2 regions of the Mycolicibacterium pulveris genome follow, and region 2 is predicted to be linked to the other one. Evidence: predicted binding sites of a transcription regulator. Region 2 holds the regulator's gene; the other holds the start of a gene.
What was found. The regulator HspR, encoded in region 2, represses chaperone genes until heat shock. The targets are predictions, from matches to a motif close to ANNTGAGTNNNNNNNACTCANNT.

Region 1 (11,619 bases), 3.0 Mb from region 2:
CCGAGGTCATCAAGATCGAGAGCGCGGCCTATCCCGACGGCCTGCGGCAGACCCCGCCGGGCATGACGATGAGCCGGTCGTGGGCTCTGACGCACCGCAACGAATACAGCCTCGGCCTTGACTTGCGCCACCCCGACGGTGCCGAGGTGTTCGCACGTCTGGTCGCCGAGTCCGACGCGGTATTCGCCAACTTCAAACCGGGAACGCTTGCCTCGCTTGGGTTCTCCTATGACCGGCTGAAGGAGTTCAATCCCGCCGTCGTGCTTGCCGAGAGCAGCGCGTTCGGGGCGACCGGTCCGTGGAGCGCGCAAATGGGGTACGGCCCGCTGGTGCGGGCCACCACCGGCGTCACGTGGCTGTGGACATCGCCCGACGCCGGGCCCGGCGAATTCTATGACGCCACGACCATCTTTCCCGACCACGTCTCGGCGCGGATCACCGCGATCGCCGCGCTGGCCGCGCTGGTCCAGCGCCGCGCCACCGGAAGCGGTGCGCACGTGCATATTTCGCAGGCCGAAGCCGCGGTCAACCAGTTGGCGACGGCATACGTCACCGAAGCCGCCAGGGCCGCGGGCCTGCCGGTGGCCGGAGACACCGCGGAGCACGGCGTGTATCCGTGCGCGGGCGACGACGAATGGTGCGTGATCTCGATCCGCTCCGATGAGGATCGGAACGCGCTGGCCGCCGTCGTCGGCGACACCGACCTGGCCTCGTGGACGGCGGCGCGCGACAAGACCGACGTCGCGAACACGTTGCAGCAGGCGGGTATTGCCGCGGCACCGATGAACCGGGCCGTCGACGTGCTGGACGATCCGCAGGTGCGGTTCCGCGACACCTACACCGACATGGTGCATCCGTTGTTCGACGCCGCGATGCCGACCGAGACGCGTCCCGCGCCGTATACCAACATCGCGCCGACGGAATTGCGGCCCGCGCCGATGCCCGGTGAGCACACCCGCGAAATCTGCCAGAAGGTACTCGGTTTGACCGCCGAGGACATCGATCGGCTGATCGCGCAGGGCGCGCTGTTCGCACACCAAGGAAGGCCATGATGGACCCCAGGACACCCGTGCTGATCGGCTACGGCCAAGTGAACCAGCGCGACGAGAACCCCACGGTCGAGCCGGTCGACCTGATGGCGGCGGCGGCCCGTGACGCGGCCGACCCCCGCGTGCTGGCGGCCGTCGACTCGGTGCGCGTGGTGAACCTGCTGTCCTGGCGGTATCGCGACCCCGGTCTGCTTGTCGCCCAGCGCATCGGCGCGACCGATGCCCGCACGCGATACACCGGCATCGGCGGCAACGTGCCGCAGTCGCTGGTCAACCAGGCCTGCCTGGACATCCAGCGCGGACGCGCCGACGTGGTGCTGATCACCGGCGCCGAGACCTGGCGCACCCGGTCGCGGCTGCGCGCCGCGGGCAAGAAGCCGGCGTGGACGAGCCAGGACGAGTCGGTACCCGTCGCCGAGGGCGCCGACGAGCATGTGCCGATGGCCGGGCCTGCGGAGATTCGGATCAAGCTGGACCGCCCGGCCTTCGTCTACCCGATGTTCGAACAGGCGCTGCGGATCGCCGGCGGGGAGACACCCGAAAAGCACCGGCGCCGCATCGGCGAACTGTGGGCTCAGTTCTCGGCGGTCGCCGCGCGCAACCCCAACGCCTGGAGCCGCGAACAACGCTCGGCCGAGGCGATCTGGCAGCCGGCGCCCGACAACCGGATGATCAGCTGGCCCTACACCAAGCTGATGAACTCCAACAACATGGTCGATCAGGGGGCGGCGCTGATCCTCGCCTCCGCGGACAAGGCGAAACATCTGCAGATCCCCACCGAGCGCTGGGTGTTCCCGTGGGCGGGCACCGACGCGCACGACACCTACGCCATCGGCGAACGCGCGGAGTTTCACACCTCGCCGGCGATCCGCATCGCCGGACGACGCGTGCTGGCATTGGCCGACACCGGGATCGACGACCTCGACGCGATCGACGTGTACTCGTGCTTCCCGTCGGCGGTGCAGGTGGCCGCCAACGAGTTGGGGCTCCCGCTCGGCGACCCCGACCGCCCGCTCACGGTGACCGGCGGGCTCACGTTCGCCGGTGGTCCGTGGAACAACTACGTCACCCATTCGATCGCCACCATGGCGCAGCACCTGGCGGCAAATCCCGGCCAGCGTGGCCTGATCACCGCCAACGGCGGCTACCTCACCAAGCACAGCTTCGGGGTGTACGGCACGCGGCCGCCGGAACACGGATTCCGTTGGGAAGACGTGCAATCGGATGTGGACCGCGAGCCGATCCGGACGGCGGCCGTCGAATGGGAGGGGGTGGGCACCGTCGAGTCGTGGACCACACCATTCAACCGCGACGGGGAACCCGATAAGGCGTTTCTCGCGGTCCGCACGCCCGATGATGCGCGGGTGCTCGCGGTCGTCACCGACTCCTCGGAGGCCGCCGCGACGGTCCACGACGACATCGCGGGCGCCAAGGTGCAGGTGAACTCCGACGGCACCGCGACACTGCGGTGAGAGCCTAGGGCGCCTCGGGAGGGACCTCGGTGTAGCGCGGAACGAATTCCTGCGCCGAGAACGTGAACCCCTTACCGCTGGATTCACTCATGCAGGACACTCCGGACTCCTGCACGTTACAGCGAAATCCGGCCGCCGCCAGGATCCTGTTGAAGTCCAAACGCTTGGCCTCGCTACCCGGATCCGTTGCGGTCAAAGAGAACTCCGGTTCATCGAGCACGACGAAGTGGGCGTCACCCGCCCGCTCGATCACCACCGCGTTGGGGGTGCTGTCCACACCCGACGCGTCGGGTACCGAGGTGGGTGCGCCGGAGATGCCCATGCCCGAGGCCCATCCGGTCGCCGACTGACAGCCGGCCTTCACGCGCGGCACGATCGCACACGCCCACCGCCCGCTCGGGGTGGTGAAGTAGTAGACCGCCGCCTGCTGCGGATGGGCGACGTAGTCGAACGCGTTCACCAGATGCTTGCTGCTCGGCGGCTTCGGCGGTGCCGCTGACGTGCTCGCCCGCGTGGTCGGCGGCGGTTCGTCGGTGTTGACGATGCGTTCTCCCGAACAGCCCGCACCAGCGATCGCGAGCGCCGTCGCCACTGAAAGAAACCGTAAACCGTTGTGCGCCACCACGCTCACTGAGCGCCGATCCGCTCCGGGTCGATGGGCTCCCGGACTGAGATCAACGCCTTGATGTCGTCGAGCCCCTCCCAGATGTTGACGTTCATCCCGGCGACCACCCGGCTGTCCCCGTCGAACCAGAACGCCGTGAACTCGCGGGCGGCGACATCGCCGCGGTAGGCCACCCGCGCGTAATCCGGCGCGTAGCCGACGTATTCCATCCCGAGGTCGTACTGATCGGTGAAAAAGTAGGGCAGGTCGGCGTATTCGGCGGGCCTGCCGAGGATCGCGTCGGCGGCCACGGCTGGTTGCTTGAGCGCGTTCGCCCAGTGTTCGACGCGGATCCGCGTGCCCAACAGCGGGTGCTCGGCGGCCGCGATGTCCCCGACGGCGTAGATGTCCGGGTCGCTGGTGCGCAACGAGGAATCGACCTGCACTCCGCCGTCGGCGATCGCCAACCCGGCGGCCTCGGCCAGCGCGGTGTTGGGTGTGGCACCGACCGCGATCAACACCCGGTCGGCGCCGACGGTCGAGCCGTCGCTCAACTTCAGCCCGGTCGCGGCGCCGTCGGCGGTGGTGATCTCTTCGACCGTCGTCGACAGCCGCAGGTCCACGTCGTGTTCGCGATGCAGGTTGGCGAACACCTCGCCGAGTTCCCGCCCGGGCGCCGCCTGCAGCGGCATCTCGGCGGTCTCGACCACGGTGACCGACGCGCCGAGCTCGCGCGCATTGGCGGCCACCTCGAGGCCGATCCATCCGGCACCGACGATGGCCAGCGAAACGCCCTCTTTCAGCGTCGATTTCAGCGTCTCCGCGTCGTCGATGGTGCGCAGATAGTGCACACCGGACGAATGGGCGCCGGGGATCGGCAGTGTGCGGGGGCGCGATCCGGTGGCCAGCACCAGCTTGTCGTAGCGCACCGACTCCCCGTCGGGCAGCGCGACGGTGTGCGCGCCGGGGTCGATGCCCGTCACTTCGGTGCCCAGCTGCAGTTCGACGTGGTGGTCGCGATACCACGCCGCGGAGGCGACGGTGAAGTCGCTGAGCGTCTTCTTGCCCGCCAGAAACTCCTTGGACAGCGGCGGCCGCTCGTAGGGTAGGTGGTCCTCGGCCGTGAACAATACGATGTGACCGTCAAAATCTTTGTCGCGCAGGGCTTCTGCGGCCTTAGCTGCCGCGAGGCCGCCGCCGACGATGACCATCGTGGACGACGTTGTCATGCTTCTGCAGCTTACTCGCGGTGAACCAGCACGGGGGAGTCGGTGTCATTGGTTGGCGCTGTCAGCTGTTTGAGCACGCGCGCGTTGCGGATGGCGTGGCCACCCAGATCGTTGTTGAAGTAGACGAGAACCCGGTTGCCCGCGGCGTCCCAGCCCAGCATGCGGTCGGCCCAGCGCCGCAGCTCGTCGTCGGGATAGGAGCCGGCATACATCGAGCTCTGCTCGGGACCGTGCATCCGCACGTAGACCAACTCGCTCGTCACGCGCGGCACGCAGCGCAGCCCCGCGCCGCTCATCACCACATACGCGGCGCGATGCCGTTCCAGCAGCCCATAGACGACGGGGTCGTCCCAGGAGGGGTGACGTAGCTCCATCGCCACCGGAATCCGGTCGGGCATGAGCCGCAGGAAGTTGTCGAGCAGTGCGTCGTCGCGCTCCAACTGCGGATGGGTCTGCACCAGCAGCGCCTCGCTGCGGTCGTCCAACGCCGTCCAGCACCGCTCGAACCGCTCGATCCACGGCTCGGGGTCCCGGAGCCGCCGGTAGTGCGTCAGCCCCCGCTGGGCCTTGACCGACATGGTGAAACCGCACGGCAGCCGTTCACGCCAGCCGGCGAACGTGGTGTCCTTGGGCCAGCGGTAGAAGCTGGCGTTGAGCTCGACGGTGTCGAACTCCTCGGTGTAGCGGGCCAGCCTCTTGGCCACCGGCGTGCCGGGCGGGTACAGCACATCGTTCCAGTGCGGATAGGACCACCCCGAGGTGCCGATGCGAATCATCGCGACGACGAAACCTTTTCGCGCAGCTCGTCGTCCAGCGACACCCGCACCAGCGCGGCGGCCAGATTCGCGGCCGCCCGCGGCGCCAGCTCGGCCAGGTCGCCGGCCTTGTCCGGCAAGCCCAGGTCGCGCGCGGCGCCAAGGGCACGTTTGTCGAAGTAGGGCCGCGCCCACGTCCAGGCGTCCTGCACCTCGCGCAGAAAGATGTCGGCTCCGGTGTCGCCGATGCCCTTGAACTGCTTGAGCAGGCCGGCCGCGGCGCGCGCGTCGCCGTCGGCCTCGACCGCCAACCGCCGCAGGTCACCGCCGTATCGGTCGCGGACCGTCTCGGCGATGTCGGTGAGCCGGGTTGCCGAGCTTTCGTCGTAGCGCACGTAGTGGGCGCGCCCGAACGCACGGATCATGTCCTGGCGGTCGGCATCGAGCACCGCATCGGGTGTGCGCAGCCCGGCCTCGAACAGTTCCCGCGCCGCTTGCACCGCGATCGCGGCGTCGATGGGTTTGCTGGCCAGCATGCACAGCACCAGCAGTTCAAACAGCGGCATCGGCTGGTCCTCGAGCCGGATCCCGGCCTCCTCGGCATAGGTGGTTCCGGCCTGTTCCAACAGGCTTTCGACCAACCGCTTGCGGTCAGAGGTGCTCATCGGCGCTGACGTACCCGCGCCCGAGGGGCGGCAAACCCCTGCGGGCGCGGGTGTCCGGTCAGGCCGCGGCCGTCGCGCCGGTGTCCGCGGCGGGCACCAGCGCCTGGGCGACGATCTCTGCGACGTCGGTCATCAACTTGACCTCGAGCGACTCGAGCACGTCGGCCGGGACGTCGTCCAGGTCGGCCTCGTTGCGCTGCGGGATGAAAACCGTTGACAACCCGGCTCGTTGCGCGGCAAGCAGCTTCTGCTTGACGCCGCCGATCGGCAACACCCGGCCGTTGAGCGTGACCTCACCGGTCATGCCGACGTCCGAGCGCACCTGGCGTCCGGTGGCCATCGACACCAACGCGGTGACCATCGTGACACCGGCCGACGGCCCGTCCTTCGGCACCGCGCCCGCGGGCACGTGCAGGTGAATCCGCCGCTCCAGCGTCTTCGGGTCGACGCCCAACTGGTCGGCATGCGACCGCACGTAGGACAGCGCGATCTGCGCCGATTCCTTCATCACGTCGCCCAGCTGACCGGTCAGCCGCAGGTCCGGTTCCCCATCGGTGCCGTTGGCCTCGATGTAGAGCACATCGCCGCCCATCCCCGTCACCGCCAGGCCGGTGGCCACCCCCGGCACCGCCGTGCGCTCGGCCGACTCGGGCAGGAACCGCGGACGGCCAAGGTACTCAACGAGATCGGGCTCGTCGATCACGACCGGACCGGGCTCGGTGGCCAGCTTGGTCGCGACCTTGCGCATCATCTTGGCCAGCAGCCGCTCGAACTGGCGCACACCCGGCTCGCGGGTGTAGTCGGCCGCGATCTTGCGCAGCGCGGCCTCGGTCACCGTGACCTCTTCCTCGGTCAGCGCCGCCCGTTCCCGCTGCCTGGGCAGCAGGAAGTCCTTCGCGATGGCGAGCTTGTCGTCGGCCGTGTAGCCGTCGATCTCCACCAGCTCCATCCGGTCCAGCAGCGCCGACGGGATGTTCTCCACCACGTTGGCAGTGGCCAGGAACACCACGTCCGACAGGTCCAGATCCAGGTCCAGGTAGTGGTCGCGGAACGTGTGGTTCTGCGCCGGGTCCAAGACCTCCAGCAGCGCCGCCGCGGGATCCCCGCGGAAGTCGGAGCCGACCTTGTCGATCTCGTCGAGCAGCACGACGGGGTTCATCGAACCCGCTTCGCCGATGGCCCGCACGATGCGCCCGGGCAGGGCGCCGACGTAGGTCCGCCGGTGGCCGCGGATCTCGGCCTCGTCGCGCACGCCGCCGAGCGCGACGCGAACGAACTTGCGGCCCAGGGCCCGTGCCACGCTCTCTCCCAGCGAGGTCTTACCCACCCCGGGCGGGCCGGCCAACACCATCACCGCGCCCGAACCGCGACCGCCGACAACCTGCATGCCGCGCTGGGCACGACGCGCCCGCACGGCCAGATACTCGACGATGCGGTCCTTGACGTCCTCCAACCCGTGGTGGTCGGCGTCGAGAATCTCGCGCGCGGCCGTCAGGTCGGTGCTGTCCTCGGTCGTGACGTTCCACGGCAGGTCCAGCACGGTGTCCAGCCAGGTGCGGATCCAGCCGCTCTCCGGGCTCTGATCGCTGGCCCGTTCCAGCTTGCCGACCTCGCGCAGCGCGGCCTCGCGAACCTTCTCGGGCAGGTCGGCGGCCTCGACGCGGCTGCGGTAGTCGTCCGACCCGTCGGGTTCGTCCTCGCCCAGTTCCTTGCGGATCGCGGCGAGCTGCTGACGCAGCAGGAATTCCTTCTGCTGCTTCTCCATGCCCTCGCGGACGTCCTCGGCGATCTTGTCGGTCACCTCGACCTCGGCCAGGTGCTCACCCGTCCACTCGATCAGCAGCTTGAGCCGCTCGGCGACATCGGGGGTCTCCAGCAGCTGACGCTTCTGCACTCGCGTCAGGTACGAGGCGTAGCCGGCGGTGTCGGCCAGCGCCGACGGGTCGGTCAGCTGGTTGACGAAGTCGATGATCTGCCAGGCTTCCCGACGCTGCAGCATCGCCAGCAACAGCTTCTTGTACTCGGCGGCCAGGGTGCGGATCTCGTCGGTCGGCTCGGGCTCGACGACCTCGGTCACCTCGACCCACAACGCGGCACCGGGACCGCTGGCACCAGCGCCGATCTGCGCACGGCTCTTGCCGCGCACCACCGCGGCGGTGCCGCCACCCCCGGCGATGCGGCCGACCTGCACGATCGAGGCCAGCACACCGTACGAGGGGTAGCGGTCTTCCAACCGCGGGGCGATCAACAGTTCGCCCGACTCGCTGGCCTGTGCGGCATCCACCGCAGCCCGCGCGGCGTCGTCGAGTTCGATGGGCACGACCATCGACGGCAGCACGATCGGGTCGCTCAGGAACAACACCGGCACTGATTTGGCTTCAGCCATCAATTCCTCCAAAGTTCAGTCTGATCGACTCAACCTTGGCGGACAGGTGTTTGTTCCCCGGCGCGCGTCCACTTTCGTTCGCCAGATCTACACACTCGGGAAACGAGCCGCCGCGACGCGGAAACCCGCCCCCACACAAAGGCAGGGAGCCTGCCGTTCGGGGGTTACGGCAGGCTCCCTGTGTGGGGTGGTTCAGACGGCGCCAGAGGCTCCAAGCACCCGCTGGATATCGGGCTTCATCTGCTCGAGCTGCTGACCCCAGTAGCCCCAGCTGTGCGTGCCCTGCGGCGGGAAGTTGAACACACCGTTGGTGCCACCTGCGGCGATGTAGTTGTCGCGGAAGGTGATGTTGGTGCGCAACGTGAACCCTTCGAGGAACTGCGCTGCCATCAGGTTCTGCCCCGCAATACCGGCGTCCAGGTCGGACGGGGTGCCGGTGCCGCAGTAGATCCAGATGCGGGTGTTGTTGGCCACCAGCTGGCCGATGTTGACCATCGGGTCATTGCGCTTCCACGCGGGGTCCGTCGACGGGCCCCACATGCTCTCGGCGTTGAATCCGCCCGCATCCTGCATCGCCAGCCCGATCAGCATCGGCCACCAACCCTCGGAAGGGTTGAGGAAGCCCGACAGCGACGCGGCGTAGATGAACTTCTGCGGGTGGTAGATCGCATACGTCAGCGCGGTGCTGCCGGCCATCGAGATGCCGACCACCGCGTTGCCGTTCTGCGACACGCCCCGGTTGGCCTCCAACCAGGCGGGAAGCTCCTGCGTCAGGAACGTCTCCCACTTGTAGGTGTAGTCCTGGCCGTTGCCCTGCGACGGCTGATACCAGTCGGTGTAGAAGCTGGACTGGCCCCCGACCGGCATCACCACCGACAGCCCCGACTGGTAGTACCACTCGAATGCCGGGGTGTTGATGTCCCAGCCGTTGTAGTCGTCCTGGGCGCGCAGGCCGTCGAGCAGGTATACGGCGTGCGGGCCGCCGCCCTGGAACTGCACCCGGATGTTGCGGTTCATCGCGGCGGAGAACACGTCCAGATACTCGACGGGCAGACCCGGGCGGGAGAACGCGTTAGCGGTCGCCGAACCCCCGACGACGCCGACCAGGCCGGGCATCGCGGCCGCCGCCACGGCGGTCACCGCCAAGCGGCGCAACAGTTTCGTTCTGGTACCTCGGTACCTCTTGAAGAACTTCATAACGGCAACCAACCCACCTTTCATCGCTTGTTTCACAAAGCAATTGCCGTCGCTTTCCTGCGTTATGAAACACGCATGGCCGGCGGGTAGAGGCGCGCAACACTCGGTTGCCACATCGCGGTTGGCTAACGATTCCGACTCGGCGCGGACTCAAGAAGCGCCGAAACACCGCGTGACCTGTGAGAAAACAGTGACTGCGGTGGTTACCGGTGCCGTCCGGTGCCGCCACGCGCGAACCGGTGCAGCTGGGTCACGTGGTGCGGCCCGAGCTCGTCGAGCGAGGTCACCCCTAGCAACCGCATCGTGCGGCTGACCTGGGATGACAGGATTTCGACGGCCCGTGCGACGCCGGCTTCGCCGCCGGCCATCAGACCGTAGAGGTAGGCGCGGCCGACCAGGGTGAAGCGGGCACCCAGCGCTATCGCGGCGACGACGTCGGCTCCCGACATGATCCCGGTGTCCAGCAAAACCTCCGTCTCCGTGCCGAGCTCGCGCGCGACGTCGGGGAGCAGATGAAACGGCACCGGAGCACGGTCGAGCTGGCGGCCGCCGTGGTTGGACAGCACGATTCCGTCGACGCCGAGTTCAACGACCGCCCTGGCGTCCTCGATGGTCTGGATCCCCTTGACCACCAGCCGATTCGGCCATTGTTTCTTGATCCAGACCAGGTCCTCGAACGTGACGGTCGGGTCGAACATCGTGTCCAGGTACTCGGCGACCGTGCCGGGCCAGCGGTCCAGCGACGCGAAAGCCAGCGGTTCGGTGCTCAGCAGGTCAAACCACCAGCGGGCCCGGGGCAGCGCGTCCAGGACCGTGCGCAGGGTCAGGGTGGGCGGGATCGACATGCCGTTACGGCTGTCTCGAAGCCGGGCCCCCGCCACCGGGACGTCGACCGTCACCAGCAGCGTGTCGTAGCCCGCGGCCGCCGCCCGCTCCACCAGGGCCATCGACCGGTCCCGGTCCTTCCACATGTACAGCTGAAACCAGTTGCGGCCGTAGGGATTGGCCGCCTTGACATCCTCGATGGACGCGGTGCCCAGGGTCGATAACGCAAACGGGATACCCGCCTGTGCTGCGACGCGGGCGCCTGCGATCTCGCCTTCGGTGTGCATGAGGCGGGTGAAACCGGTCGGGGCGATGCCGAACGGTTGGGCGACGGCGTCCCCCAGCACGGTGCGGCTGGTGTCGATCGTGGCGACGTTCCGCAAAATGGTCGGGTGAAACTCGATGTCGCGGAACGCTTGTCGAGCCCGGGCGAGCGACAGCTCGTCCTCTGCGGCGCCGTCGGTGTAATCGAACGCGGCCCTGGGGGTGCGCCGCTTGGCGATTCGGCGGAGGTCCTCGATGGTGAAAGCGGCCTGCAGCCGGCGCTCGGTGCGGTTGAACGTGGGCTTGCGAAACCGCAGCAGCGGAGCCAGCTCACTGGGCCGGGGCACGCGCCGCTTGACCGCGATCACGCCTAGACCTCCGGTTCCACGACCAGCCAGCCATGCGGCGCGACCTCGGTCTCGGTCACCGTGTCGGCCGGACGCGCACCCGATGCCGCGACGATCTGCCCGCTGGCGCGGCCGAGCCCGGGCAGCGACAGCGGCATCGGCGCATCGTCGATGTTCAGCGCGACCACCAACGCGTTTGTCCCGTCGCCGGTTTCATAGATGTACTGGCGGTTTGTCAGATGCAACGCCGACGTGCGCGTGGTGTGCAGCCACGGGTGCCGCCTGCGCAGGCCGATCAGGTGCTGGTGCAACCGCAACACGTCGTGCCGCCGATCGTCGGGCGACGGCGGGGCGCCGAACGCCGGGCGGACCGCGTCATCGCCGCCGAACCGCTCTTCTTTGACACCGAGGTAGCCGAACTCGTCGCCGGCGTACACGCTGGGCGTGCCGCCGGTCGTGAACAGGACGACCAGCGCGTGCTCGAGGTGCCCGGTGTCGTTGAGCCGGCTGGCGATGCGGGTGACGTCGTGGTTGCCGACGAACGTCATCGGCACGAACGCGTCGAGAAACTCGTTGTGGCGCACCAGCGCCCAGTCCAGCTCGTGGAAGTTGCCGTCGACCAGGCTGCTCCAGACGGCCTTCCACAGCTCGTACTGGGTCACCGAGTCGAAGCCTGCCGCGCCGACGCGTGCGGCATAGTCACCGTGGATGACCTCCCCGACGAACCAGGCGTCCGGGAACGCGGCACGGACCCGGGGGAGCACCGCGGCCCAGAACCGTTCGGGAACCGCGTAGGCGGCGTCCAGGCGCCACCCGTCGGCGCCGC
Region 2 (11,619 bases):
TCCAAACGGATCATCCTCGCCGGTGACGGTGTGGGATTCTCGTTTCACGAGACGACCATCAGGCCGAACTCGGTCAGCGAGTTCCACTACCAACACCACGTCGAGGCCGTCTGGGTCGTCGAAGGCAGGGGCTCGGTGACGAACCTCGAGACCGGTGAGACGTGGCCGCTGGGCCCGGGCACGATGTACCTGCTCGACGGCCACGAACGGCACCGGGTCACCTGCGACGAGCAGCTTCGCATGCTGTGTGTCTTCAACCCCCCGGTGACCGGTACCGAGGTCCACGACGAGACCGGCGCTTATCCGCCGCCACAGATAGCATGAGTGCAGTCACGATGCCCCGCGTACACGATCCGTATCCGACGCGGCTGGGCCACGCGATCGCACCGATCCCCCGTGCCGAGCCGACGGTGTGGGGCGGCCCGCACGACGGTCCGCTGAGCCAGGCTGAGCTGGACGGCTACGAGCAGGCGGGCTATTTGATCCGGCCCGGCACGCTCGGCGAGGACTGGCTGCCGCCGCTGCGTCATGAGCTCGAGCGCATGGGCGCCGAACTGGACCGCGACGACCCGCGGGTGATCTATGAACCCGGCGGCAGCATCCGGTCGGTGTTCGAGCCGCATCTGATCAGCGACCTCGTCGCCGAGGTGGTCGGGTTGGAGACGGTGATCCCGGTGGCGCGGCAGCTGCTCGGCAGCGACGTCTACATCCACCAGGCCCGCATCAACCTCATGCCGGGGTTCACCGGCACCGGGTTCTACTGGCATTCGGACTTCGAAACCTGGCATGCCGAGGACGGGATGCCCGCCATGCGTGCCGTCTCGTGTTCGATCGCGTTGACGGACAATTACCCGTACAACGGTCCGCTGATGGTCTTGCCGGGATCACACCGGGTGTTCTATCCGTGCGTCGGCGCCACCCCGGACAACCACCACACCTCCTCGCTGGTGCGGCAGGAGACCGGTGTGCCCGATCACGACACGCTGACCAAGGCCGCCGGCGAATACGGCATCGAGCAGTTGACCGGACCCGCCGGCACGGCGATCTGGTTCGACTCGAACCTGCTGCACGGTTCCGGGTCGAATATCACGCCGCTGCCGCGGTCGAACGTCTTCCTGGTGTTCAACTCAATCGAGAACGCGCTCACCGAGCCGTTCGCGGCGCCGCGCCCGCGGCCCGAGTACCTGGCCGCGCGCACGGCCGAGCCGTTCGGGGTGAACCCGCCGCCGGTGAGCTAGGACGGCGGCGCTCGCTCAGGCCCAGCGCACCATTTCGCGGCCGGGGTGCGCGTCATGCCACGCCTGGATCGCGGCGTCCCATTGGTCGCCGTCCAGCGAGGTCAGCGCGGCAGGGAAGAGCCCGTCCTCTTCCTTTCGGGTGTGCTCGAACAGGTTCTCCACCGCGTCGCGGATGGCTTGCTGGCCGTCGGCGTCGGCGATGTCCACGGTGGCGAGCAGGTGTTCGAGTTCGCGGTGCTCGCGCACGAGCGGTTCGATGTGCTCGGCGAACAGCTCGTCGGCGGCCATGACCGCGAACAGCCCGTTCTCCTCGCCCTTGAAGTGCGATTGCAGCTCCTCGGCCATCGCGTTCAATCGGTCCCGTGCGGTCGGCAAGTCACCGCGGTCGATCGCGCGGACCGCCTCGCCGCCGAGGTTGAGGACATGGGCGTGCTCACTGATGTAGTCACGGATCAGCGGCATATCCCGGCAACCGCAGTATTGGCACATGCCTCAATGCTAGGAACAGGGCCGCGAAGCCGACGCTATGGTCGATTCGCGGCAGGTGAAGCCGCCATTGCGTCGGTTTCGAGCAGGAGCCAGGCTCATCCCGGGAACAAACCTGCGGCAGATGCCGTTGACCGGGTCGACAGTTGAGTGACATAGGCTCAAGTCTGGTTTGACATGACAGGGTTGGTCGGAGCAGTCTTGAGTGCGGTGCACTCAGACCCCTAGCAGGACTATCTCAGGAGGCAGAACTATGGCTCGTGCGGTCGGAATCGACCTCGGGACCACCAACTCCGTCGTCGCGGTCTTGGAAGGTGGCGACCCCGTCGTCGTCGCGAACTCCGAGGGCTCCCGCACCACGCCGTCCGTCGTCGCGTTCGCTCGCAACGGCGAGGTGCTGGTCGGCCAGCCCGCCAAGAACCAGGCGGTGACCAACGTCGACCGGACCATCAGATCGGTGAAGCGCCATATGGGCTCCGACTGGTCGGTGGAGATCGACGACAAGAAGTACACCGCGCCGGAAATCAGCGCGCGGGTGCTGATGAAACTCAAGCGTGACGCCGAGGCGTACCTGGGCGAGGACATCACCGACGCGGTGATCACCGTGCCCGCCTACTTCAACGACGCCCAGCGGCAGGCCACCAAGGACGCCGGCCAGATCGCCGGCCTCAACGTGCTTCGCATCGTCAACGAACCCACCGCTGCGGCGCTGGCCTACGGGCTGGACAAGGGCGAGAAGGAACAGACGATCCTGGTCTTCGACCTCGGTGGCGGCACGTTCGACGTCTCGCTGCTGGAGATCGGTGAGGGCGTCGTCGAGGTCCGCGCCACCAGCGGTGACAACCACCTCGGTGGCGACGACTGGGACGATCGCATCGTCGAATGGCTCGTCGAGAAGTTCAAGGGCACCTCCGGCATCGACCTGACCAAGGACAAGATGGCGATGCAGCGGCTGCGTGAGGCCGCGGAGAAGGCCAAGATCGAGCTGAGCTCGAGCCAGCAGACGTCGATCAACCTGCCCTACATCACCGTCGACGCGGACAAGAACCCGCTGTTCCTCGACGAACAGCTGAGCCGCGCCGAGTTCCAGCGCATCACTCAGGATCTGCTGGACAGGGCCCGCAAGCCGTTCCAGTCGGTGATCAAGGACGCCGGTATCTCGGTGTCCGACATCGACCACGTCGTGCTGGTCGGCGGTTCGACCCGGATGCCCGCGGTGTCCGACCTGGTCAAGGAGATGACCGGCGGCAAGGAACCCAACAAGGGCGTCAACCCGGACGAGGTTGTCGCGGTGGGCGCCGCGCTGCAGGCCGGTGTGCTCAAGGGCGAGGTGAAAGACGTTCTGCTGCTGGATGTTACGCCGCTGTCGCTTGGTATCGAGACCAAGGGCGGCGTGATGACCAAGCTGATCGAGCGCAACACCACGATCCCGACCAAGCGGTCGGAGACGTTCACCACCGCCGACGACAACCAGCCGTCGGTGCAGATTCAGGTCTATCAGGGTGAGCGTGAGATCGCCGCGCACAACAAGCTGCTCGGCAGCTTCGAGCTGACCGGTATCCCGCCGGCTCCGCGCGGTGTGCCCCAGATCGAGGTGACGTTCGACATCGACGCCAACGGCATCGTGCACGTCACCGCCAAGGACAAGGGCACCGGCAAGGAGAACACCATCCGCATCCAGGAGGGTTCGGGCATCTCCAAGGAGGAGATCGACCGGATGATCAAGGATGCCGAGGCGCATGCCGAGGAGGACCGCAAGCGGCGCGAGGAGGCCGACGTCCGCAACCAGGCCGAGTCGCTGGTGTACCAGACGGAGAAGTTCGTCAAGGAACAGCGCGAGGCCGAAGGCGGGTCCAAGGTCCCCGAGGACACCTTGAGCAAGGTCGACGGCGCGATCGCCGACGCGAAGAAGGCGCTGGAAGGCACCGATATCGCCGCGATCAAGTCCGCGATGGAGAAGCTCGGCGTCGAAAGCCAGGCACTCGGCCAGGCGATCTACGAGGCGACCCAGGCCGCACAGGCCGCCGGCGGCGGTGCCGCCGAAGGCGGCGCCACGGGCTCGTCGGCCGACGACGTGGTGGACGCCGAGGTTGTCGATGATGACCAGGAGAACAAGTGAGCCAGAACGATTCGCACGAGCCGGTGACCGTCACCGACAAGCGGCGTATCGACCCCGAAACTGGTGAAGTTCGTGAACAGGCGACCGGGCCGGCCCCCAGCGGGCCGGCGCCGGAAGCCGGGGGTTCGCCGGAGGAACTCACCGAGCTGAAGTCGACGCTGCAACGCGTCAAGGCCGAGTACGACAACTACCGCAAGCGCACGCTGCGGGACCAGCAGGTCATCGCCGAGCGGTCCAAGGCCGCCGTCCTCACCGAGCTGCTGCCGGTGCTCGACGACCTCGACCGGGCGCGCAGCCACGGTGATCTGGAGTCGGGACCGTTCAAGGTGGTCGCTGACAAGCTGATCGGCATCTTCGAGGGCCTTGGCCTTTCGGGATTCGGTGAGGAGGGCGAGGAGTTCGACCCCGAGCTGCACGAGGCCGTTCAGCATGAGGGCGACGGCACACATCCCATCGTCGGAAACGTGATGCGGCGCGGCTACAAGGTGGGCGATCTCGTGCTGCGGCACGCCATGGTCGGTGTCGTCGACACCGTCCCCGATGGGGCCGACACGGCGGATAAGGACGACGAATCGGCGGAGAACCCCGCAGAATCCTAGAGAGAAGGACGCGACAAACGGTGAGGAGGTGACGCGACATGGCTCAACGTGAATGGGTCGAGAAGGACTTCTACGCCGAGCTCGGCGTCTCCTCTGACGCCAGCGAACAGGAGATCAAGCGGGCGGCGCGAAAGCTGCTCGCGGAGAACCATCCCGACCGCAACCCGGGCAACCCGGCGGCCGAGGAACGGTACAAGGCCGTCTCGGAAGCCAAGGAGGTGCTGACCGACCCGGTCAAACGGAAGGAATACGACGAGACCCGACGGCTTTTCGCCAACGGCGGTTTCGGTCGCAGCCGGTTCGGTGGCGGTGGTTTCGGCGGATTCGCTTCCGACGGCGTCGAGTTCAACCTGAACGACTTGTTCGATGCCGCCGGCCAGACCGGCGGCGCGAACATCGGTGACCTGTTCGGCGGTCTGTTCGGACGCGGTGCGCAGACCCGGCCGAGCCGGCCGCGGCGGGGCAACGACTTGGAAACCGAGACGGAGCTGTCGTTCCTCGAGGCGACCAAGGGTGTCGCGATGCCGTTGCGCCTCACCAGCCCTGCGCCGTGCACGAATTGCCATGGCAGCGGCGCACGCCCGGGCACCAGCCCGAAGGTGTGTCCGAACTGCAATGGGGCCGGTGTGATCAGCCGCAACCAGGGAGCGTTCGGCTTTTCCGAGCCGTGCACCGAATGCCGGGGCAGCGGCTCGATCATCGAGCACCCGTGTCAGGAGTGCAAGGGCACGGGCGTCACCACCCGTACCCGTACGATCAACGTCCGGATTCCGCCGGGCGTCGAGGACGGCCAGCGAATCAGGTTGCCCGGTCAGGGCGAAGCGGGACTACGCGGTGCACCGTCGGGGGACCTGTATGTGACCGTCCATGTCCGCCCGGACAAGGTGTTCGGCCGCAAGGGCGACGACCTGACCGTCACCGTGCCGGTGAGCTTCCACGAACTGGCATTGGGCACAACGCTTTCGGTGCCGACGCTGGACGGCAGGGTCGGCGTGCGGGTGCCGAAGGGGACGTCTGACGGACGGATCCTGCGGGTGCGCGGACGTGGGGTGCCCAAACGCTCGGGTGGCCATGGCGACCTGCTCGTCACCGTCAAGGTGGCGGTGCCGCCGAACCTGCCGCCCGAGGCGGTGGAGGCGCTGGAGGCATACGCAAAGGCCGAGCGCGCCAGCGGATTCGACCCGCGGGCGGGATGGGCAGGTGCGTGATGGCGGCCAAGCGTTCCAGCAACGAAGCCCGCACGTTCCTGATCTCTGTGGCGGCCGAGTTGGCGGGCATGCACGCGCAGACGCTGCGCACCTACGACCGGCTCGGTCTGGTGCGTCCGCAGCGCACGCCCGGCGGCGGCAGGCGTTATTCGCAGCATGACGTGGAGCTGTTGCGGGAGGTGCAGCGGCTGTCTCAGGACGAGGGTGTGAACCTCGCGGGGATCAAACGCATCATCGAGTTGACCAACCAGGTCGAGGCGCTGCAAGCGCGGGTCAAGGAGTTGACCCGCGAGGTCGAGGAATTGCGGGCGCAGCCACGGCCCAAGAGCACCGCGCTGGTGGTGTGGCAGCCGCGCAACCAGCGCTAGCGGTGGCGATAGCCCGAGCGCCTGGCGCACTGGCTGGGAGCCGCAAGGTGCGCGATTGCATCGAGTACTTGGCGGCCCACCGACGAGTGGTACTCGCGCAGGTACTTCTCCCGACGCGGGTCATCCTCTGCCAGGTGGTGGGTCAGCGGGTGCTCGGTGCTCCAGACGGCGTGCTGCGCGGCTGCACCCACAGCAACCGCGAAGTCATCGTCGTCCATTTGTTCTATGTCCCACAACATAGCCGTCCCCCCAGACGTACTCCTGCAATATGACCCCTGCGCCTGATTCCCCCGAATTTTCGCCAACGTCATTTTCTGAGCAGGTTGCTTAACTTGTTACTGTACACATCTTCGGTCGATCGATGGAGGCAAAACGCCGACACAAGTTGTCGACTACTTGGGCGGCTCCGTATTGGTGTTATCAGCTAAACACATTGATTGACAACGGATTTGACGCTACCCACGGGGGAAAGTCTCAGAAGTTGGACTGCATCGAAATCGAGTAGGACGCGAATAGGCACCTGAACGTTCATCGACGACGTCCAGGCCGGATAACTGCGCCGGATATTTGTCCGGCTAGAAATCAGCCTGGCTTACTCAGCCGACTGCCGTCCAATGTCGTTTATCGGATAGTCTGCGAGACGATCGACAAGTAGTTCACTGTGGGCAAACAGTGTCGCGAGCGCACCTGCTCGGCGGCCGCATCGGGGTTCGCGGGACTGCTACGGCGTGAAGGCGAGGACGTCGCCTACCACTCGGAGAGAACCCACCGGATGACGTCGATCATGAAAGTGAGCAGGACAGGCGGGGTTCCCGTGCTGCCGGGGCAGGTCCCTAAGCCGAGCACACAGCTCCCACCGGCGCCAGGCTGTCCGGGAATGCGGATATCGAATGCCAGGGCGTCGCCGCCGCTTCCGCCGCTAGCGCGCAGCCCCAAAAGACCACCGGTGCCGCCGTCGCCGCCCCGGCCACCGATTGCCGCTCCGGGAATACCGGTTGCATCGGCCAGCAGGGAGTACGCCGTGCCGCCGTTACCGCCCTGGCCGCCGGAGCCTAGGCCGTTCCCGGTGCCGCCGTTGCCGCCGTTACCGCCGATTGCCCGCATCGGATCACCGTTGGTGCCGAAAAGCAGCGCGAAGACGTCGAAAAGAGCGCTGGTGGGAGGGTACTCGAAGTTGAGTGCGAGGCCGCCGTGCCCGCCGTTGCCGCCGGCACCGCCCTGTAGGCCGTTGCCGCCGTCACCACCGTCACCGCCCTTCACGGCCCCGGGTAGGAAGATCCCGTTGAAGTATCCGACCCCGAAGCTGAGGACCTGACCACCTTTGCCGCCGTCACCACCGGGTCCGCCGTCGCCGCCCCGGCCGCCGTTGCCGCCATTGCCGCTGAACAACCCGCCGTTGCCGCCGGCCCCCCCGGTGCCGCCGGGCCCGCGCGCGGTCCCGGTCAGATTGCTGCCGCCGTCGCCGCCCCGTCCGCCGTTGCCGCCGTTGCCAAAGAGAAACGCGGACCCGCCGGCCCCGCCGTTACCGCCGGAGGGGGCGATCACCGGGAACGTGCCGCCGGATGCGCCGTCGCCGCCGTTGCCGCCGTTGCCGATGAACCCCGCGGCGCCGCCGTTACCGCCGGCCTGGCCGGAGCCTGGGGGTGGGGAGTAGCCGTTGCCACCGTTGCCGAACAGCCAGCCACCGGGCTTGCCGTCCGGGCTGTCCGCGGTCCCGTCGGCTCCGTGGCCGATGATCTGGCGCCCGCGCCATTCGTTGTTGACGACCGCGACGACGAACTCCCAGGGGATCCAAAATTCGTTTACCGGTATCAGGATCGGGAAGTCGAGGATGCCGAGCGGCGCGACGGCGGCCTGGACCTGGGAGAGAAGGGAAAGCGCCACGCCGGGAAGCGAGAGCAGGAAGTCGATTTCGCCTGCCATCGGGGTGACTTCCGCGGCTGCGGCGACGGCGGTCGGTGGCTCGGAGGCTGGCGCCCCAAGCTGAGAAGCCGTCTCGTCGACCAGGGTTTCCAGATCGACGGTGGTGACCTCCGGCTCCGACGTGCCTGGCGGGACAACCTCCTCGGCGAGGTCATCCGTCACAGGAGCTTCGGGGACGGAGTCGTCCTCTACGGGATCTTCCGGCGGGGGGTTCGCGATGACGTCCTCGTTGGTGGCGTCGCCCGTGTCGTCGCCGTCGTCGTCGGTGATGTCTTCGATGACGTCCTCGTCGGTGAGGTCGTCGTCGGCTCCGTCCTCGTCGATGACTTCGTCGGCGTCGGTGAGGTCGGCGTCGGTGAGGTCGTCGTCGGTGAGGTCGTCGTCGGTGAGGTCGTCGGTGAGGTCGTCGGTGAGGTCACCGTCGCTGTTCGTGCCGGTCGCTCCGAAAGTGGCTCTAGGCGCGCTGGGGCTTTCGGCACCGGTGCTGCTGTCGCTCGCGGCGGAGCTGTCGGGTTTGCTGTCGCTTGTAGCGGCGGAATCGTCACTCGCGGTGTCGGCTTGGGCGACCCCGGTTCCGACGGCCAGTCCGGCGCAAACGCCGAGGGCGACCGCCCCCGTTCCGAGCCATAGGCTGACGTCACTGCGACGTTGCTGCTGACGGTGGCGGCCGGCGCGGCGTTTTGCCTTCCTCTTCGCCTTCTTGGTGGCGCAATGTCTCGCAGCCATTCAGAGCACTGTACCTGCTAGTTTGCATTCGCAAGCCGAGTTGCGGGCCCTAATTGACGTTATGTTTTATTTGCTGGTGACGCCTTGACGGCGTTTCGTCGTTCCTCCACCCGCAGGGCCGCTATGCGGTGTCGATCGCTAAGGAGCCGTCATGCCGGCGGTTCCTCGGTTCTCGAGCTTGACGTAGTTCGCCAGCATCTCGTCGGCGTCGGCCGGGACATAGCCGGTGGCCTCGATCTTGGCCAGGTCGAGAACACTGTTGGCCGGGCGCGGCGCAACCGGGCCTTCGACCTTCCCGAAGTACACGGCCGAGGCCACCCCGGTCACCCGCTTCGGATCGTGACCGGCCAGTGAGAACGTGCGTTGCGCGATGTCTGCCCACGAACCGACTGATCCCGCGCAACTCACGTTGTAGGTGCCGTAGGGTGCGTCCGTTTCGGTGAGGTGCCGGATCGCTCGGGCCAGTTCCGAGGTGAAGGTCAAGCGTCCGAACTGATCGTTGACCACGGACGGGTTCACGTCGCTGTTGGCCAACGACAACATGGTCCGTACGAAATTGCGTCCGTCGCCGATCACCCATGACGTGCGCAGGATGTAGTGACGCGGCAGCGTGGCCACGATCTGGTCGCCTGCGGCCTTGGTCTGTCCGTACACGCCGAGCGGCGCGAACGCGTCGTCCTCTCGATATGGCCGTGTGCTGGTGCCGTCGAACACGTAGTCGCTGGAGATGTGCACAACGGTGAGGCCATGCGGGGCGGCGACTCGCGCGAGCGCCGACACCCCGGCGACGTTGGTCGCCCACGCAGCAGCGCGCCCTTCGGCGGTCTCGGCCTTGTCGACGGCCGTGTATGCCGCGGCATTGATGATCGTGTCGTAGTCACGCCAAGGGCGTGCGGAACCGAGGTCACCGGAACCCAGGTCGAGGTCGGATCGGGTCGCGAACTCGACATGCGACATGCCGGCGTAGGCCTCGCGCAGCGCGCGGCCCAGCTGCCCGTCGGCGCCGAGCACCAAGATCTTGGTCGGCGGTACGGGATCGATGTCGGTCAGCCTTGGCTGGGCTCGGTCCTTGTCCGACATCACCGCCCGGTCCAACGGAATCGGCCAGTCGATCGCGACGCTTTCGTCAGCGGGGTGCACCGAGGTGTAACTCGCACCGGGCGAGTAGTGATCGTTGACGAGATACGAATAGACCGTGTTCGGCTCGAGCGTCTGATATGCGTTGCCGACTCCGCGGGGCACAAAGACGGCGCGAGACGGATTCAGTTCGACGGTGAACACGTTTCCGAACGTCGCGCCCGCGCGCAGATCCACCCACGCCCCGAAAGCCCGTCCGGCCGCGACGGAGACGAACTTGTCCCAAGGTTCGGCATGGATGCCCCGCGTGGTTCCTGCCGATTCGTTGAACGCGATGTTGTGTTGGACGGGCCCGAAGTCCGGCATGCCGGCCGCGACCATCTTCGCGCGCTGCCAGTTCTCCTTGAACCAGCCGCGGTTGTCGCCGTGGAGCGGCAACTGCCATACCGTCAGCCCGGGAATGGGCGTGTGCTGAGCTTCCAAGATCTTGCCGGCCTCCGTCATCGCTCGGCTTTTCCGTTATTGCCCGAGTTGGGCGTAGAACGCTTCGGTGACTTCCTTGGCGGGCGCCCACCAGTCCTCGTGCTCGCGATACCAGTCGATGGTGGCCGACAGCCCCTCCTCGAAGTCGCCATACCGTGGGCGCCACCCGAGTTCGTTTCGTAGCTTGGTGGAGTCGATGGCGTACCGCAGATCGTGGCCCATCCGATCCGCGACGTTCTCGTACGCGTCGGAATCCTGACCCATCATGGTCAGGATCAGTTCGACCACCGTCTTGTTGTCCTTCTCGCCGTCGGCGCCGATGAGGTACGTTTCGCCGACTCGCCCCTTTTCCAAGATCAGCAGTACCGCCGATGAATGGTCCTCGGCGTGAATCCAGTCGCGGACGTTACGGCCGTCGCCGTACAGCTTGGGACGAATTCCCCACAACACATTGGTGATCTGCCGGGGGATGAACTTTTCCACGTGCTGGTATGGACCGTAGTTGTTCGAGCAATTCGAGATGGTCGCCTCGACCCCATAGGAGCGGGCCCACGCCCGCACCAGCATGTCGCTGCCGGCCTTCGTCGACGAGTACGGCGAGGACGGGTTGTACGGAGTGGATTCGGTGAACCTGGCCGGATCGTCGAGCGCCAAGTCGCCGTACACCTCGTCGGTGGAGACATGGTGGAGGCGGACCCTGTGTTTACGCACGGCCTCAAGCAGCGTGAAGGTACCGATCACATTGGTGTGCACGAACGGCTGCGGGAAATGCAGGGAATTGTCATTGTGCGATTCCGCGGCATAGTGCACGACCGCGTCGACTGATGCCACGAGCTCGTCGACAAGCTCCGGGTCGGCGATATCACCGTGGACAAATGTCATCCGCGATTCCGGCAGGCCCGACAGCGACGCGAGGTTGCCTGCGTAGGTGAGCTTGTCCAAGACGGTGACGTGATGGTCGGTGTGGTCGACCAAGTAGTGCACAAAGTTGGAGCCGATGAAGCCCGCACCCCCGGTGACGAGAATCCGGCCCACTAGGCGCCCCGCTCGAGCAGATCCAGCAGGTACTTTCCGTACCCGGACTTCACCAGCGGCGTGGCCCGTTCCCACAATTCGTCATCGCTGAGAAAGCCCTGCCGCCAAGCGATTTCCTCGGGGACGCCGATCTTCAAGCCGGTCCGGCGTTCCATCGTGCGCACAAAGTCGGCGGCGTCGGTCATCTGGTCGAAGGTTCCGGTGTCCAGCCACGCGGTCCCGCGGGGCAGCACGTGTACCCGCAGCCGGCCTTGTTCCAGGTAGGCCCGGTTGACATCGGTGATCTCGTATTCACCGCGCGCGCTCGGCGCGAGGTCACGCGCGATTGCGACAACGTCGTTGTCGTAGAAGTAGAGC

Region 1: lon (endopeptidase La) is a predicted target of HspR. The motif match lies at 8,173-8,195, and genes of this name have one in related genera.

What each region holds. Positions count from the first base shown of each region.
Region 1 is NZ_AP022599.1:4,833,709-4,845,327, reverse strand. Features, by position in the region: gene G6N28_RS23485 (CaiB/BaiF CoA-transferase family protein) at 1-1,052, shown strand, start outside; gene G6N28_RS23480 (acetyl-CoA acetyltransferase) at 1,052-2,521, shown strand; gene G6N28_RS23475 (hypothetical protein) at 2,526-3,113, opposite strand; gene G6N28_RS23470 (NAD(P)/FAD-dependent oxidoreductase) at 3,149-4,354, opposite strand; gene G6N28_RS23465 (DUF72 domain-containing protein) at 4,366-5,130, opposite strand; gene G6N28_RS23460 (HhH-GDP family DNA glycosylase) at 5,127-5,774, opposite strand; gene lon (endopeptidase La) at 5,833-8,160, opposite strand; gene G6N28_RS23450 (esterase family protein) at 8,353-9,357, opposite strand; gene G6N28_RS23445 (alpha-hydroxy acid oxidase) at 9,561-10,811, opposite strand; gene G6N28_RS23440 (alpha-amylase family protein) at 10,817-11,619, opposite strand, start outside.
Region 2 is NZ_AP022599.1:1,870,461-1,882,079, reverse strand. Features, by position in the region: gene G6N28_RS09150 (ectoine synthase) at 1-324, shown strand, start outside; gene thpD (ectoine hydroxylase) at 336-1,238, shown strand; gene G6N28_RS09140 (hemerythrin domain-containing protein) at 1,254-1,727, opposite strand; gene dnaK (molecular chaperone DnaK) at 1,978-3,843, shown strand; gene grpE (nucleotide exchange factor GrpE) at 3,840-4,442, shown strand; gene dnaJ (molecular chaperone DnaJ) at 4,481-5,650, shown strand; gene G6N28_RS09120 (heat shock protein transcriptional repressor HspR) at 5,650-6,018, shown strand; gene G6N28_RS09115 (hypothetical protein) at 6,015-6,257, opposite strand; gene G6N28_RS27270 (PGRS repeat-containing protein) at 6,766-8,667, opposite strand; gene G6N28_RS09105 (sugar nucleotide-binding protein) at 8,806-10,248, opposite strand; gene rfbB (dTDP-glucose 4,6-dehydratase) at 10,264-11,262, opposite strand; gene rfbA (glucose-1-phosphate thymidylyltransferase RfbA) at 11,262-11,619, opposite strand, start outside.